Regions from separate parts of the Serratia sp. Nf2 genome, predicted to be linked through region 1. Evidence: predicted binding sites of a transcription regulator. Region 1 holds the regulator's gene; each other region holds the start of a gene.
The links. The regulator PurR, encoded in region 1, represses purine synthesis genes. The targets are predictions, from matches to a motif close to CANGCAAACGTTTGCNTG.

Region 1 (4,222 bases):
CATAAAGCCAAAGGAATTTCGCATGGTATTTCTCGTTAATATTTTAGTGTCGCAGGTTTTTAGCGCCGGCCAGTGTATCCGGCTGGATCTCTGCTTGTGAAACGGTAATATTTGCAAAGTGCTGTTAAAAAAATTGAAGGCAAAGCGATGTGGTCTGAATATTCTCTTGAAGTGGTCGACGCAGTGGCGCGTACCGGCAGTTTCAGCGCGGCGGCGCAGGAGCTGCACCGGGTGCCGTCGGCGGTGAGCTATACCGTACGGCAGCTGGAGCAATGGCTGGCGGTGCCGCTGTTTGAGCGGCGTCACCGCGACGTGGAGTTGACGCCGGCCGGCGCGTTGTTTATCAAGGATGCGCGAGTTGTTATCAAAAAAATGCTCGACACTCGCCGCCACTGTCAGCAGGTGGCTAACGGGTGGCGCGGCCAGCTGAATATCGCGGTCGACATCATCGTCAAACCGCAGCGCAGCCGCCAACTGGTGCTGGATTTCTACCGTCATTTCCCCGACGTCGAATTGATGCTGCAACCCGAGGTGTTCAACGGCGTGTGGGATGCCTTGGTGGACGGCAGGGCGGATATGGCGATCGGTGCCACCCGTGCGGTGCCGGTCGGCGGCGGCTTCGCCTTCCGCGACATGGGCTATATGAACTGGCTGTGCGTGGTCAGCCCGCAACATCCGCTGGCGCAGTTGACGGGGCCGCTGAATGACGATCAGCTGCGGCCGTATCCTTCGCTTTGCCTGGAGGACACCTCGCGCAATCTGCCCAAGCGCGTCACCTGGACGCTGGATAACCAGCGGCGGCTGGTGGTGCCGGACTGGACTTCGGCGCTCGACTGTTTGTGCGCCGGGCTGTGCGTCGGCATGATGCCGGCGCATCGGGCGCTGCCGCGGGTGCAGCGCGGTGAGTTGAAGGCGTTGCAGCTGCAGCAGCCGTTTCCTGCCAGCCCTTGCTGCCTGACCTGGCAGCAGGATAAACCGTCACCGGCGATGAGCTGGCTGCTGGCGTATCTGGGCGATGGGGAAACGCTGAATCAGGAGTGGCTGAGCGAGGTGGAACCGGAAGCCGCGCAGGCTTCCGGCGCGGGGGATTAGCGGCGGTAGTCGATGAACGGGCCGTCGGCGACCGAGCGGCGTTCGATCAGCTTCGGATGCACTTCGATCACCTGCGACTCTTCGCGTTTGCTGATAATGCGATCCAGCAGCATGGTGAAGGCCATTTCGCCCAGACGCTCTTTCGGCTGGTGAATGGTAGTCAGCGCCGGGGTGAAGTAGCGGGCGTTGCGCACGTTGTCATAGCCGATCACAGAAATATCCTGTGGCACCCGCAGCCCCAGCTCGTCGGCCGCGCAGATGGCGCCCATCGCCATGATGTCGCCGCCGCAGAATACCGCGGTCGGCCGCTGTTTTTGCGACAGGATTTGGTGCATCGCCTTGTAGCCGGACTCCGGCTCAAAGTCACCCTGGACGATCCACTCTTCGCGGATGTCGATATGCGCTTCCTGCAGCGCCTTCATAAAGCCCTGATGACGGCCGCCGCCGGTGTTGCGCGACAGCTGGCCCGGAATGGCGCCGATATCGCGGTGGCCGCGCTCGATCAGGTAACGGCCGGCCAGATAGCCGCCTTCGAACGCGTTATCGATGATGGTATCGGTGAAGTCGCCGCGCGCAGCGCCCCAGTCCATCACCACCATCGGGATATTACGGTAGTCTTCCAGCATGCCCAGCAGCTGATCGGGGTACTCGGAGCACATGACCAGCAGGCCGTCGACGCGTTTTTGCGCCAGCATCGCCAGATAGGCGCGCTGCTTATCCATATTATTGTGTGAGTTGCACAGGATCAGGGTGTAGCCCTTGCTGTAGCAGCTGTTTTCCACCGCCTCGATCACTTCGGCAAAGTAGGGCGCTTCGCTCGAGGTGGCCAGCAGGCCGATCGACTTGGTGTGATTGACTTTCAGGCTGCGCGCCACGGCGCTCGGCGAGTAGTGCAGTTCTTTGATGGCGGCCCACACGGCCGCTTTGGTCTCTTCGGCGACGAAACGAGTCTTATTGATGACGTGCGAAACGGTGGTGGTGGAAACGCCCGCGCGTTTGGCCACATCTTTAATCGTTGCCATGTAAGGAATGACTCCTGAACTCACATGTTTACAGCATGTAAGTGTGATGTTAATCGTTTGCCTACGTAGATCCTTCTCCAGAGAAGCGAAAACTGAGTTTTTAGTGTGTTGAAGTCTTCAGCGCTTAATCAGGAGGGGCATGGATGCCGGTACGCAGTTGTGAACTGCGAATTTTGTCGCATATTGAACAAAAGTGGAAGAGGTAATCGAGATTATAAACCGGGAAATGATAACAAGATTTTATCGGCGAACTGTGGGAAAATGATTTGACGTACTAATTGTGCGCCTTTTATCCTTAGGAAAGCCCATTTTAAAGGAGTTGTCATGGATACCGAATTGAAGATGTCGCTGTTCACCACCGTCTGCGCGTTGGCGGTCATTATCGCTTTCAGCTTCGTTGCCGCGTTGAACTGATTTACCCCCGGTTATAAAAAAGGCGCAGCCTGGCTGCGCCTCATCACCTCAGAACCTGCGCTTACGCTAGGTTTTCCGCGGCGAAGGTCCAGTTGACCAACGCCCAGAAGTTTTCCAGGTATTTTGGACGCGCATTGCGGTAATCGATGTAATACGCGTGTTCCCACACGTCAACGGTCAGCAGCGGTTTGTCTTCACCGGTCAGCGGGGTGGCCGCGTTGGAGGTGTTGACGATCGCCAGCGCGCCGTCCGGTTTTTTCACCAGCCAGGTCCAGCCGGCACCGAAGTTTTTCACTGCGGCATCGGTGAACTGCTCTTTGAACGCAGCGAAGGAGCCGAAGGATTTGACGATCGCCACCGCCAGTTCGCCCTGCGGTTCACCGCCGCCCTGTGGCGACAGGCAGTGCCAGTAGAAGGTGTGGTTCCACACCTGCGCGGCGTTGTTGAAGACGCCGCCGTCAGAGGTCTTGATGATCTCTTCGAGCGATTTGCCCTCGAATTCGCTGCCTTTCACCAGGTTGTTCAGGTTAACCACGTAGGTGTTGTGGTGTTTGCCGTAGTGGTATTCCAGGGTCTCGGCGGAGATGTGCGGCTCGAGCGCGTTTTTCTCATACGGTAATGCAGGTAATTCAAACGACATTGCTTCCTCCTTTACAGCGCCATTCGCTTCCCGCCGGGGCGAGAGTCATATGGGCCGTTTTTTATTGTGGTCTTTCAATCTTAACAATTTTCATCATAAAAAACAGGAAGAAAAGCGAGAAATGCGCGTGGGGTGGTGCGATGGGCGAGAGCTTGAACAGGCGGTTGCGACCCAGGCCGCAACCGCGCAGAGCAGGGCATTAACGAATGGTTTTCGGCGTCACTACGCGGCGTGCGCCGATGTAGTGGTTCTGCCAATAGTCATTGTCGAGCTGGCTGATGCGGATCTCTTCGCCGGTGCGCGGCGACTGGATGAATTTGCCGTTGCCCAGGTAGACGCCAACATGGTCCGCCACGCCGCGGTTGTTGATGCGGAAGAACACCAGATCGCCGCTTTCCAGTTCGCTTTTCTTGATCGGCGCCGCGTCGCGCAGGTGATACATTTCGTTGGCGGTGCGCGGCATTTTGATTTTCACCACGTCTTTATAGGCGTAATAGATAAGGCCGCTGCAGTCGAAACCGGTGCGCGGCGAACTGCCGCCCCAGCGATAAGGCTTGCCCATCTGATCCATCAGCTTGGCCATCGCGGTCTGCTTGGCATGCTGGTAGCGTTTTTTGTGCGCCGGGCTGAGTTTTAACGGCTTTTCGTCACGCGCCAGTTTGGCGGTGGCCATACCGGCTTCGCGGTGGCGACCATAGCCTTTTTTATAGCCCTTTTTCGGCGGGGTGACTTTAATCTTGGCGGTTTTCTGTGCTTTGGCCTTGGGTTTGGCGCTGGCGATCTTTTTCGCGCTTTTCTCGCTTTTCGCCTTGGCGGTCTTGGTTTTTTTCGCAGGGGCCGTCACTTTGGCTTTTTTAGCGGCTTTGTCCGCTTTCTTTTTTCTGCGGTCATCGGGCCGCGCTTCATTAGCATGGCTTTTACGCTGCTCGGCGGCAACACGCGCCTGTGGCGCAGCGTGCGCCAAATTGAAGAAGAGCTGCGTAAACAGCAGCGCAAAGAGCGTAAGAATTAAACGCATGTCGACGTCACCAACCTTGGCCCCGAAGCGGATATC
Region 2 (4,222 bases), on a different contig from region 1:
AATGAACCCAAGTTCAGTGACGGGACTCATGCAAAACCACCAAATTCCCCAAGCCACGTCGCCATTGAGCTCGTGGCTTTACTATCTGGAACGTCTGCACAGCCAGGCGATCGAACTCGGCCTTGAGCGCGTACAGCGCGTCGCGGCGCATCTGGATTTACTGACCCCTGCTCCCACGGTGTTCACCGTTGCCGGCACCAACGGCAAAGGCACCACCTGTCGCACCCTCGAAGCCATTCTGCTGGCCGCCGGCCTGCGCGTCGGCGTCTACAGTTCGCCGCATCTGGTGCGCTATACCGAACGCGTGCGCATTCAGGGGGAAGAGTTGAGCGAAGCGGAGCACAGCCGCTCGTTCGCCGCCATTGAGGCCGGCCGCGGCGAAACGTCGCTGACCTATTTCGAATTCGGCACCCTGTCGGCGCTGCAGCTGTTCAAACAGGCGCGGCTCGACGTGGTGATCCTGGAAGTGGGCCTGGGCGGGCGTCTCGACGCGACCAACATCGTCGATCCGAGCGTGGCGGTGATCACCAGCATCGCGCTCGATCATACCGACTGGCTGGGCAACGATCGCGAAAGCATCGGCCGTGAAAAGGCCGGCATTTTCCGCAGCGGCAAGCCGGCGGTGGTGGGCGAACCCGACATGCCGGAGAGCATTCGTCAGGTTGCCGAAACGCTGAGCGCGCCGCTGTATCGCCGCGGTGAAGCCTGGCGCTTCAGCGAGCAGGGCGATCGCTGGCAGTGGCAGGGTGGCGACACGCTGCTGACCGATCTGCCGACGCCGAACGTACCGCTGGCCAACGCCGCTACCGCGCTGGCGGCGCTGAACTGCTCCCCGCTGGAAATCGACGAACGCGCGATTTTCACCGGGCTGCAGCAGGCGACGCTGCCGGGGCGTTTCCAGATCGTGCGGCGGGAGCCGATGCTGATCCTCGACGTGGCGCACAACCCGCACGCCGCCGGCTATCTGGCCGGGCGCCTGGCCAAACTGCCGCGCGACGGCGGCAAGGTGCGCGCGGTGGTGGGCATGCTGTCGGACAAGGACATCGCCGGCACGCTGGCCTGCCTCAGCGAGCAGGTGGATGAATGGTACTGCGCGCCGCTCGACGGGCCGCGCGGCGCCAGCGTCGAACAGCTGGCGCAACATCTGACGGAACCGCGCCGCTTTAATGATGTCGAAACTGCCTGGCGGCAGGCTATGCAGGATGCTGATAAACAGGATATTGTGATCGTCTGTGGATCGTTCCACACCGTGGCGCAGGTGATGGCGGCGTTAGACGAGATGCGGGGAGTGTGAGTGGCGAGTAAATTTCAGAACCGACTGGTCGGAACCGTGATTCTGGTGGCGCTGGGGGTAATCATCCTGCCAGGGCTGCTGGACGGCAAAAAGAAGCATTACGAGGATGAATTCGCGGCCATTCCGTTGGTGCCGAAGGCGGGCGACGTCGAGGAGAACGACGTGCTGCCGCCGGTGACGCAACCGCTGCCGGCGCAGCCGCCGGAAGGGGCGGGCGCGCTGGTCGAGCAGCAGGCGGCCAACGAAGCGGCGGCGCAACAGGCAGTGCGGCAGAGCGCTCAGCAACCGACGCAGGTGGCGCCGCCGCCGGTCGAAACGCGTCCTCAGCCGGTGCCACAGCCTAAGCCGAAACCGGTGGAAACCAAACCGGTAGAAGTGAAGCCGAAACCGACACCGCAACCGAAGCCGGTGGAAGTGAAGCCGGCGCCGAAACCTGAACCGACGCCGAAGCCTGAACCGGCGCCGCAGCCGAAACCGACGGAAGAAAAAGCGCCGGCAGGGCAAGCCTATGTCGTGCAGCTCGGGGCGTTGAAAAACGCCGCCAAGGCGAACGAGATTGTCGCCTCGCTGCGCCTCTCGGGCTATCGCGCCTTTACCGTGCCGTCAACGCCGGTGCAGGGGCAGATCACCCGCATCTACGTCGGCCCGGATGCCTCCAGGCAGAAGCTGCAGGCGGCGCTGCCGTCGCTGAACTCGATCAGCGGGCTGAGCGGGCAGGTGAAACCGTACGGCCGTTAAAACCCCGCAGGGGCGCAGCAGGATGCGCCCCTGAATTAAGGAGTGGTGGAGAGATCGCAAGAAAAACCGCGCCTTTTACAGGCGAAATCACCTATGTAGGCGCGGCGATTGGGAATTTTTTGATCGCCGCTTTTTATTTGTAACGTGGTAGGAAATCCCCTACGCAAACGTTTTCTTTTTCTGTTAGAATTCGCCGCGAATTGGATGCAGGGGCGATTCATCATTGGAATAGTTCATGGTCTGGATTGATTACGTCATTATAGCGGTGATTGGATTTTCGGCTCTGGTGAGCCTGATCCGAGGGTTTGTTCGCGAAGCATTGTCACTTGTGACATGGGGATGTGCGTTTTTTGTTGCCAGCCATTTCTACTCTTACCTTGCGGTCTATTTCACTCGTTTTGAAGATGAACTGGTGCGAAACGGTATCGCGATCGCGATTTTGTTCATCGCGACCTTGATCGTAGGGGCTATTGTTAACTATGTGATTAGCTCACTGGTAGAGAAAACCGGGTTGTCGGGCACCGACCGGGTGTTGGGCATCTGCTTCGGCGCGCTGCGCGGAGTGTTGATCGTCGCGGCGATCCTGTTCTTCCTGGACACCTTTACCGGCTTTTCACAGAGTGCCGACTGGAAACAGTCGCAGCTCATTCCCCAGTTCAGTTACGTCATCAGGTGGTTCTTTGACTACCTGCAGAGCACGTCGAGTTTCTTGCCGACCCAATTGCCGGGGCGGTAGCGCTGATGAGGAAAAGACAACATGTGCGGTATTGTCGGTATCGCCGGTTTCATGCCGGTAAACCAGTCGATTTATGATGCGCTGACGGTGCTTCAGCACCGGGGCCAGGATGCCGCAGGCATCGTCACCATTGACGCCCACAATGGGTTCCGTTTGCGTAAAGCCAACGGTCTGGTGAAGGATGTGTTTGAGGCGCGCCATATGCAACGCTTGCAGGGCAACATGGGCATTGGCCATGTGCGTTACCCGACGGCCGGCAGCTCGAGCGCCTCTGAGGCCCAGCCTTTCTACGTCAACTCGCCGTTCGGCATTACGCTGGCCCACAACGGTAACCTGACCAACGCCCATGAGCTGCGCCAAAAGCTGTTCGAAAGCGGCCGCCGCCATGTCAACACCACCTCCGACTCGGAAATCCTGCTGAACGTGCTGGCCAGCGAGCTGGACCGTTTCCCGCATTACCCGCTGGAGGCTGACAACATCTTTACCGCGGTCGCCGCCATGCATCAGCAACTGCGCGGCGCTTACGCCTGCGTAGCGATGATCATCGGCCACGGCCTGCTGGCGTTCCGCGATCCGAACGGCATTCGCCCGCTGGTGATCGGCAAGCGCACGCTGGAAGATGGCCGCAGCGAGTACATGGTGGCTTCCGAGAGCGTGGCGCTGGATACCCTGGGCTTTGAATTCCTGCGCGACGTGGCGCCGGGTGAAGCGGTGTACATCACCACCAAGGGCCAGCTGTTCACTCGCCAGTGCGCAGAGAACCCGAAAACCAACCCGTGCCTGTTCGAATACGTTTATTTCGCGCGCCCGGACTCCTTTATGGACAAGATCTCGGTCTACAGCGCCCGTGTGCGCATGGGCCAGAAGCTGGGCGAAAAGATCGCCCGCGAGTGGGAAGATCTGGACATCGACGTGGTGATCCCGATTCCGGAAACCTCCTGCGACATCGCGCTGGAGATCGCACGCATTCTCGAGAAGCCATACCGCCAGGGCTTCGTGAAGAACCGCTACGTCGGCCGCACCTTTATCATGCCGGGCCAGCAGGCGCGTCGTCAGTCGGTGCGCCGCAAGCTGAACGCCAACCGCGCCGAGTTCCGCGACAAGAACGTGCTGCTGGTGGATGACTCCATCGTGCGCGGCACCACGTCGGAACAGATCGTCGAAATGGCGCGCGAAGCGGGTGCCAAGCGCGTGTACCTGGCTTCCGCCGCGCCGGAAGTGCGTTTCCCGAACGTCTACGGCATCGACATGCCAAGCGCCAACGAACTGATTGCCCACGGGCGTGAAGTGGATGAGATCCGCCAGATCATCGGCGCCGACGGGCTGATTTTCCAGGACCTGGACGATCTGATCGAAGCGGTGCGCGAAGAAAACCCGGACATCACCCAGTTCGAATGCTCGGTGTTCAACGGCATCTACGTGACCAAAGACGTCGACCAAAGCTATCTGGAATA
Region 3 (4,222 bases), on a different contig from region 1:
CATCTGGTGGACGAACGACAGATCGTCCCGTTCCAATGGGCGTAACCTGACGCTGGCAGTGCTGGACATGTGGGCTCCTCTGTGCCGTGAAATTGTGCAAAGTATAACTTCACAGAATGGAAGAAGGCGAAAAAAAACGGCGCCGCGTGGGCGCCGTTTAGGCAAGGTTCAGGCTGCGCGCATCAGTCGGCGGCGTGACCCTGCTCAGGCAGGCGTTCGCCGTCCAGCCAGGCGGCGCCATCGCGCATCGCCAGGCGGCCGTCGACGAACCAGCTCACCACCAGTGGATAGATCGTGTGTTCCTGGGTTTGCACCCGTTCAACCACGTCATCCTCTTCGTCGTCAGCGAAAATCGGCACCTTGGCCTGCAAAATCACCGGGCCGCCGTCGAGCTGTTCGGTCACGAAGTGTACCGAGGTGCCGTGTTCGCTGTCGCCGTTGTCGATGGCCTGACGATGCGTATGCAGCCCCGGGTATTTCGGCAGCAGGGAAGGGTGGATGTTCAGCATGCGGCCGGCATAGCGCTGCACGAACTGTGGGCTGAGGATACGCATGTAGCCGGCCAGCACCACCAGATCGGGCTGGTGTTGGTCGATAGCGTCCGCCAACGCGGCGTCGAACGCCGCGCGATCGGCGTAGGCTTTGGCATCCAGCGCCTGAGCGGCGATGCCGGCCGCCTCGGCGCGCTGCAGGCCGTAAGCCTGCGCCTTGTTGCTGAACACCGCCACGATCTCGGCGGCGATGCGGCCCTGCTGGCAGGCGTCAATCAGCGCCTGGAGATTGCTCCCCTGGCCGGAGACCAACACCACGATCTTTTTCATCAGTTGATGACCACTTGTTGTTCGTCGGAAGAGGCGGTCAGTTTACCGATTTTCCACGCTTTTTCACCTGCCGCGGTCAGCAGCGCGATGGCCGCTTCCACTTCGGCTTCCGGCAGGGCGATGACCATGCCTACGCCGCAGTTGAAGGTGCGGTACATTTCATGACGGCTGACGTTGCCGGCCTGCTGCAGCCAGGTGAACACCGCCGGCCACTGCCAGCTGGCTTCGTCGATCACTGCCTGCATACCTTCCGGCAGCACGCGTGGAATGTTTTCCCAGAAGCCGCCGCCGGTGAGGTGAGCGATGGCGTGTACGTCCGCCTTCTCGATCAGCTCCAGCACGGACTTCACGTAAATCTTGGTCGGCGCCAGCAGGTGGTCGGCCAGCGGTTTGCCTTCCAGCTGGGTGGCGGTCGGATCGGTGTTGCTCACTTCCAGGATTTTGCGCACCAGCGAGTAGCCGTTGGAGTGCGGGCCGGAAGCGCCCAGAGCGATCAGCGCGTCGCCGGACTGCACTTTGCTGCCGTCGATGATCTCGGATTTTTCGACCACGCCGACGCAGAAACCGGCCACGTCGTAATCTTCGCCGTGGTACATGCCCGGCATTTCAGCGGTTTCGCCGCCCACCAGCGCACAGCCGGACTGTTTGCAGCCCTCGGCGATGCCGGTGATCACGCTGGCCGCGGTGTCTACATCCAGCTTGCCGGTCGCGTAGTAGTCGAGGAAGAACAATGGCTCGGCGCCCTGAACCACCAGATCGTTGACGCACATCGCCACCAGATCGATGCCGATGGTGTCGTGGCGTTTCAGATCCATCGCCAGACGCAGCTTGGTGCCCACGCCGTCGGTACCGGAAACCAGCACCGGCTCGCGGTATTTCTGCGGCAACGCACACAGGGCGCCAAACCCGCCCAGACCGCCCATCACTTCCGGGCGACGGGTCTGTTTAACTACACCTTTGATGCGATCTACCAATGCGTTGCCTGCATCGATATCGACACCTGCGTCTTTATAGCTGAGAGAGGTTTTGTCGGTCACTGCGCGATTCCCCACGACGGTTTGCGGTTTGAAAACTGTGCTTCCGATGTTGATTCCGGAATAAGGCGCGGCAATTCTAACAGCGCAGGCAAACGTTTGCGAGCGGCTTGTGAACCGGCTCTGCTTTTTCGTCATCTATACTGATATTCAAACTTTTGTTGATCCCGATCGGGCTATTGTGGGTGGCGCGGCGAAAAAAAGGCGGTATAATCCCGCGATTTTTTTGGCCGCAACCACCTTAATAGGAGAAAAATGATGAAGATCGTTGAGGTGAAACACCCGCTGGTAAAACACAAGCTTGGCCTGATGCGCGAAAATGACATCAGCACCAAACGCTTCCGTGAGCTGGCCTCAGAAGTGGGTAGTTTACTGACCTATGAAGCGACCGCCGATCTGGAGACGGAAAAAGTCACCATCGAAGGCTGGTGCGGGCCAGTTGAAGTGGAGCAGATCAAAGGGAAAAAGATTACCGTAGTACCGATCCTGCGCGCAGGCCTGGGCATGATGGAAGGGGTGCTGGAGCACGTGCCGAGTGCGCGCATCAGCGTGGTGGGCGTATACCGCGACGAAGAAACTCTGGAGCCGGTGCCGTACTTCCAGAAGCTGGTTTCCAACATCGAAGAGCGCATGGCGCTGGTCGTCGACCCAATGCTGGCCACCGGCGGTTCGATGATCGCCACTATCGATCTGCTGAAGAAAGCCGGCTGCCACAGCATCAAGGTGCTGGTTCTGGTGGCGGCGCCGGAAGGCATCGCCGCGCTGGAGAAAGCGCACCCGGACGTCGAGCTGTACACCGCCTCCATCGATCAGTGCCTGAACGACAAGGGTTACATCGTGCCTGGCCTGGGTGATGCGGGCGACAAGATATTTGGTACCAAGTAAACATTTAAGCCGACTTAACGAGTCGGCTTTTTTTTGACTAAAACCTATAAAACCAATAAACCGAGGAAAAGCACACATGACCCGTCGCGCCATCGGCGTCAGCGAGCGCCCGCCGCTGCTCCAGACCATTCCGCTCAGCTTCCAGCACCTGTTCGCCATGTTCGGCGCTACGGTGCTGGTGCCTATCCTGTTCAAGATCAACCCGGCGACCGTGCTGCTGTTCAACGGCATCGGCACGCTGCTGTATCTGTTCATCTGTAAAGGCAAAATCCCGGCCTACCTCGGTTCCAGCTTCGCGTTTATCTCGCCGGTGCTGCTGCTGTTGCCGCTCGGTTATGAAGTGGCGTTGGGCGGTTTCATCATGTGCGGCGTGCTGTTCTGCCTGGTGGCGCTGATCGTGAAAAAAGCCGGCACCGGCTGGCTGGACGTGATGTTCCCGCCGGCGGCGATGGGGGCGATCGTCGCCGTCATCGGGCTGGAGCTGGCGGGCGTGGCGGCCAACATGGCGGGGCTGCTGCCGGCGGAAGGCACCAGCGCCGACTCGACCACCATCACCATTTCGCTGGTGACGCTGGGGGTCACGGTGCTCGGCTCGGTGCTGTTCCGCGGCTTCCTGGCGATTATCCCGATCCTGATCGGCGTGCTGGTGGGCTATGCGCTGTCGTTCTTCATGGGCGTGGTGGATTTGACCCCGATCCGCGAGGCGCACTGGTTCGCACTGCCGACCTTCTACACCCCGCGCTTTGAGTGGTTCGCCATCTTCACCATTCTGCCGGCGGCGCTGGTGGTGATCGCTGAGCACGTCGGCCACCTGGTGGTGACCGCCAACATCGTGAAAAAAGACCTGATCCGCGATCCGGGCCTGCACCGCTCGATGTTCGCCAACGGTATCTCGACGGTGTTCTCCGGCTTCTTCGGCTCTACGCCGAACACCACCTACGGCGAGAATATCGGCGTGATGGCTATCACCAAGGTCTACAGCACTTGGGTGATCGGCGGCGCGGCGGTGCTGGCGATCCTGCTGTCCTGCATCGGCAAGCTGGCGGCGGCGATCCAGGCGGTGCCGGTGCCGGTAATGGGGGGCGTTTCCCTGCTGCTGTACGGCGTGATCGGCGCCTCGGGCATTCGCGTGCTGATCGAGTCCAAAGTGGATTACAACAAGGCGCAAAACCTGATTTTGACCTCGGTGATCCTGATCATCGGCGTGAGCGGCGCCAAGGTGCATATCGGCGCGGCGGAGCTGAAAGGCATGGCGCTGGCGACCATCGTCGGCATTGGCCTGAGCCTGCTGTTCAAGGTCATCAGCCTGTTCCGCAAGGAAGAAGAGGTGCTTGACGCGCCGGACGAACCGGCGGAGCAGAAGTAACGAAAAGGGCAGCCCAGGGGCTGCCCTTTTTATTCGTGTTTTTGCATTTATATCCGTTGGGATAAAGTAGCTGATAGCATTAACAACATCGGTTAAAAGGAAAGAGGGTATGGAGT
Region 4 (4,222 bases), on a different contig from region 1:
CTGCCGCTGCAGCACACGCCGCTGCGGGTGGCTTATCACACGCCTTGCCATATGGAGAAAATGGGCTGGACCGCCTACACCCTGGAGCTGCTGCGGCAGATTCCGGGGCTGGAGCTGGTGGTGCTGGATTCGCAGTGCTGCGGCATCGCCGGCACCTACGGGTTTAAATCGGAGAACTACGCCACTTCGCAAGGTATCGGCGCGCCGCTGTTCCGGCAGATCGAAGAGAGCGGGGTGGATCTGGTGGTGACCGACTGCGAAACCTGCAAATGGCAGATAGAAATGTCCACCAGCAAGCGCTGCGAACATCCGATCACCTTGCTGGCGCAGGCGCTGACGTAAAAACGAAAGGGCCGGCAAGCCGGCCCTCTGTGGGATTACTGCTTCAGCTTCAGGGTGGAGATGATGCCTTCGGCTTCGGTCTGCGCCTGCTGCTGATTGTCCGCCGGCAGCGTCACCTGAATGGTCAGCATGTTGTTGTTCAGCGAACCGATCAGGACGGAGGAATAAGCTTTTTCACCGCCGCTGGTGATGATGCTGTCCAGCTGACGCAGCGGCACGCCGTTGACGTCGAGCGCTTTGTTGGTGATCACCTGCAGGTTGGCGTCACGCGCGCGCTGGGTATTCTCCAGGCGCTTGGCCAGGGTCTCCAGGCTGTCGGCGGTCTTGTCGCCCAGGATGACGATCACCGCGCGCTGGCCGGTGCTGTCTGCGTAAACATGCATGTTGTTGGCCTGGTTGCCCAGCTTGCCGCTCTGATCCGCCATGCCAACTGGCAGGGTGAACGCCAGTTTACCGTCCAGCAGGCTGACCTGCTGCCCAGCCGGCGCGCTGGCCGCTGCGCCGTCTGGCGCTGCCTTGGTGTCTTTGGTGTTGCCGTCGCAGGCCGCGAGGCCAAGCGCCAGCAGGCTGATACCCATCAATTTCGCTACTTTACGCATCGGGCTTCCTTCTTCCTTTCCGGTAGGGATTCACTGTCGTATCGCAACCTATTCCAGGTTGAAATGCAAGGCAGATGTTGTCACAAGTTTTTTTCCAGTAATAGCCGATAATCAGCCACTTCGCCTATCTTTTCCAGCTGAACAATCTGATAGTGATGGGCGAGCAGCATCGTCAGCATGGCGCGGAACCGGTTACGGGTTTTGACCGTCAGTTGGCGATAGCCCTGCGCCCGCGCCCAGCGTTCCTGTTCGGCCAACAAGGCCTGCGCCACGCCGTGGCGACGGCATGTCGGCAGCACGCCACCCAGCCAGCTGTAAAACACCGTTTCCTGCCGTTGATAACCGAGTTTGAAACCGGCCGGCTGCCCGCCTATCTCGGCGATCAACAGGCTGGCGGGGGCGGCACCGATACGCCGCTGCAGATCGGCCAGGCTATGCAGGCCGCCGAATTCGGGGATGCGTTGGTAAAGGCGGTGGATTTCTTCGAGCGTGGCGGTGCGGACGATTGGGGTCATGAGCGGCCTCCAAAGGATAGGGCCGCCCAGAATAACACGACTCAGCTCGGCTGCAGGCTGCCGCTGCGCGCTGCGATGCGTTTGAGCAGCATGTTCAGCAACACGCCGTACATCGGCAGGAAGAACAGTAGGCAGATCATCACCTTGAAACTGTAATCCACCAGCGCGATCTCCACCCAGTTATTGGCCATGAAGGGATCGCTGCTCTTGTAGAAGGCGATGAAGAAGAACGCCAGCGTATCGCTGATGTTGCCGAAGAACATCGCCGCCGCCGGCGCCACCCACCAGGCGCTGCGCTGGCGCAGGCGGTTAAAGACGTGAACGTCGAGGATCTGGCCGAGTACGTAGGCCATAAAGCTGGCCACGGCAATGCGCGCCACGAACAGGTTAAAACTGCCCAGCGCCGCGAAGCCCTGCCATTCTCCCTGATAGGTGACGGTGGAGATCACGTAAGAGATGAACAGCGCCGGCACCATCACCGCCAGGATAATCCGCCGCGCCAGCGGCGCGCCGAAAATGCGCACGGTCAGATCGGTTGCGAGGAAGATAAACGGGAAGGTAAAGGCGCCCCAGGTGGTATGGAAGCCGAAAACGGTGATCGGCAGCTGCACCAGGTAGTTGCTGGAGGTAATGATGGCGATATGAAACAGCGAAAGCCAGACCAACGCCGTGAAGCGCTGCTGTGCGGTAAACGAATACATATTGTAGCCTTTTTAGCAGTGGGGTGAGGGAACCCAGTGTGTCTTGTCAAAACAGCAAAAAACGCTGCGCGGCGGCATGATACGCGTTTGCGCAACCAATGCAATGGTTAAATTTAACGCAAACGTTAACGCATCTTGCGCAGAAAAACTACCGGCGTAAACTAGGCGCTAATGAGATGCGGCGAGCGTTCGCCGATCGTTTTTGAACGAGAAAAATTGCATGACTGACTTATTTGCCCAGGCAGACCAGACGCTCGACGCGCTGGGCCTGCGTTGCCCGGAACCGGTAATGATGGTGCGCAAAACCGTGCGCCATATGGACAACGGCGAAACGCTGCTGATTATCGCCGACGATCCAGCCACCACCCGCGATATTCCGGGGTTCTGCCGCTTTATGGAGCATACGCTGGTGGCGCAGGAGACCGAGCAGGCGCCATACCGTTATCTGCTGCGTAAAGGTGTATAACGGCGACACGGTCGTGTTGATGAAGGAAAAGTTCCTTTCCCCGAAATGACAACGGGCGCGCTATGCCGCGCCCGTATTACTTTCCGAACTTAGCTGCGCTTTTTCAACAGCCGCAGCGCGTTGGCGGTGACCAGCGCGGTGGCGCCGGAGTCGGCCAGCACCGCCAGCCACAAACCGGTCAGCCCCAGCAGGCTGGTGATCAGGAAGACCCCCTTCAGCCCCAATGCGATGGTGATGTTCTGCCGGATATTGGCGTGGGTGGCGCGCGAGATGCGGATCATCTCCGCGATGCCTACCAGCCGGTTGTGGGTTAGGGCGGCGTCGGCGGTTTCCAATGCCACGTCGGTGCCGCTGCCCATGGCGATGCCGATGCTGGAGGCCTTCATCGCCGGGGCGTCGTTGATGCCGTCGCCGATCATCGCCGTCGGGCGCAGTTCGCTCAATTCGGTGACCGCGCTGACCTTATCTTCCGGCAGCAGGCCGGCACGATAGTCGAGGCCCAGCTCGCCGGCGATCGCCGCGGCGGCGCGCGGGTTGTCGCCGGTCAGCATCACGCCGCGAATACCCAGCGCGTTCAGTTCGGCTATCGCCTGTTTGGCGTCGCCGCGCAGCGTATCGCGCAGCGCCAGCAAGCCGATGGGCGCGCCGTCTTCCAGCACCACCACCGCCGTTTTGCCGGCGTTTTCCAGCTTGTCTACCTGGCTCTGCCATTGAGCGTCGAGCTGGCCCGGTGCCAGCTTGCCCGGCGCGCTGATCAGCACGGTCTTGCCGTCCACGATCCCTTCCACGCCGACGCCGGCCAGCGCGCGGCGCGCCTGCGCCAGCGGCAGCTCAGTCCCGCTTTCGGCGGCGCGGTTGATGATCGCCTGCGCCAGCGGGTGATGTGAACCGGCTTCCACCGCGGCGGCAAGCTGCAGCAGCCGCTGTTCGGTGCGCGCGCCGATCGGCAGCACGTCGGTCACCGTCGGCTTGCCTTCGGTCAGGGTACCGGTTTTATCGAAGGCGATGGTTTGTATCTGGCCCAGCTGTTCCAGCGCCGCACCGCCTTTAATCAGCGCGCCGCGCCGCGTGGCGGCTGCCAGCCCGGATGTAATGGCCGCCGGAGTCGAGATCACCAATGCGCATGGGCAACCGATCAGCAGCAGCGTCAGGCCGCGATAGATCCAGGTATCCCACGGCTGCGAGAACAGCAGCGGCGGCAGCAGGATCACCGCGACGGCCAGCAGCATAATGGCCGGGGTGTAATAACGGCTGAACCGATCGAGGAAGCGTTCGATCGGCGCGCGGCGCTCTTCGGCCTCTTCAATCAGCTGCAAAATGCGGTCGATGGCGTTTTTGCCGGGCTCGGAGATCACCTTCATCTGCGCCGCCTGATCGACGGACAGGCTGCCGGCGGCCACTTTCTCACCCTGTTGGCGCTCGACCGGCACCGACTCGCCGGTCAGGGCGCTTTCGTCGAAGCTGGCGAACGGATTGAGCAGCTCGGCGTCGGCCGGCAGGCGCCCGCCGGGCGCGATTTCAATCACATCGCCCGGACGCAGGCTGGCGACCGGCACGCGTTTGCGCTCCGCACCTTGCAGCAGCAGCGCATCTTCCGGC

Region 2: the regulator PurR is predicted to act here: its motif matches at 2,193-2,210, upstream of cvpA (colicin V production protein).
Region 3: the regulator PurR is predicted to act here: its motif matches at 1,944-1,961, upstream of purM (phosphoribosylformylglycinamidine cyclo-ligase).
Region 4: the regulator PurR is predicted to act here: its motif matches at 2,273-2,290, upstream of tusA (sulfurtransferase TusA).

The regions. Positions count from the first base shown of each region.
Region 1 covers NZ_PYTW01000003.1:142,526-146,747, reverse strand. The annotation lists gene punC (purine nucleoside transporter PunC) at 1-24, opposite strand, end outside; gene punR (DNA-binding transcriptional activator PunR) at 148-1,092, shown strand; gene purR (HTH-type transcriptional repressor PurR) at 1,089-2,114, opposite strand; gene C9411_RS08465 (YnhF family membrane protein) at 2,439-2,528, shown strand; gene sodB (superoxide dismutase [Fe]) at 2,590-3,168, opposite strand; gene C9411_RS08455 (C40 family peptidase) at 3,368-4,186, opposite strand.
Region 2 covers NZ_PYTW01000008.1:159,105-163,326, forward strand. The annotation lists gene folC (bifunctional tetrahydrofolate synthase/dihydrofolate synthase) at 29-1,294, shown strand; gene dedD (cell division protein DedD) at 1,295-2,032, shown strand; gene cvpA (colicin V production protein) at 2,268-2,768, shown strand; gene purF (amidophosphoribosyltransferase) at 2,790-4,222, shown strand, end outside.
Region 3 covers NZ_PYTW01000010.1:199,658-203,879, forward strand. The annotation lists gene speG (spermidine N1-acetyltransferase) at 1-69, opposite strand, end outside; gene purN (phosphoribosylglycinamide formyltransferase) at 183-821, opposite strand; gene purM (phosphoribosylformylglycinamidine cyclo-ligase) at 821-1,858, opposite strand; gene upp (uracil phosphoribosyltransferase) at 2,114-2,740, shown strand; gene uraA (uracil permease) at 2,817-4,106, shown strand; gene C9411_RS21125 (DUF421 domain-containing protein) at 4,216-4,222, shown strand, end outside.
Region 4 covers NZ_PYTW01000007.1:56,735-60,956, reverse strand. The annotation lists gene glpC (anaerobic glycerol-3-phosphate dehydrogenase subunit GlpC) at 1-342, shown strand, start outside; gene C9411_RS16220 (DcrB family lipoprotein) at 378-941, opposite strand; gene C9411_RS16215 (GNAT family N-acetyltransferase) at 1,022-1,456, opposite strand; gene C9411_RS16210 (7-cyano-7-deazaguanine/7-aminomethyl-7-deazaguanine transporter) at 1,498-2,157, opposite strand; gene tusA (sulfurtransferase TusA) at 2,378-2,623, shown strand; gene C9411_RS16200 (zinc/cadmium/mercury/lead-transporting ATPase) at 2,713-4,222, opposite strand, start outside.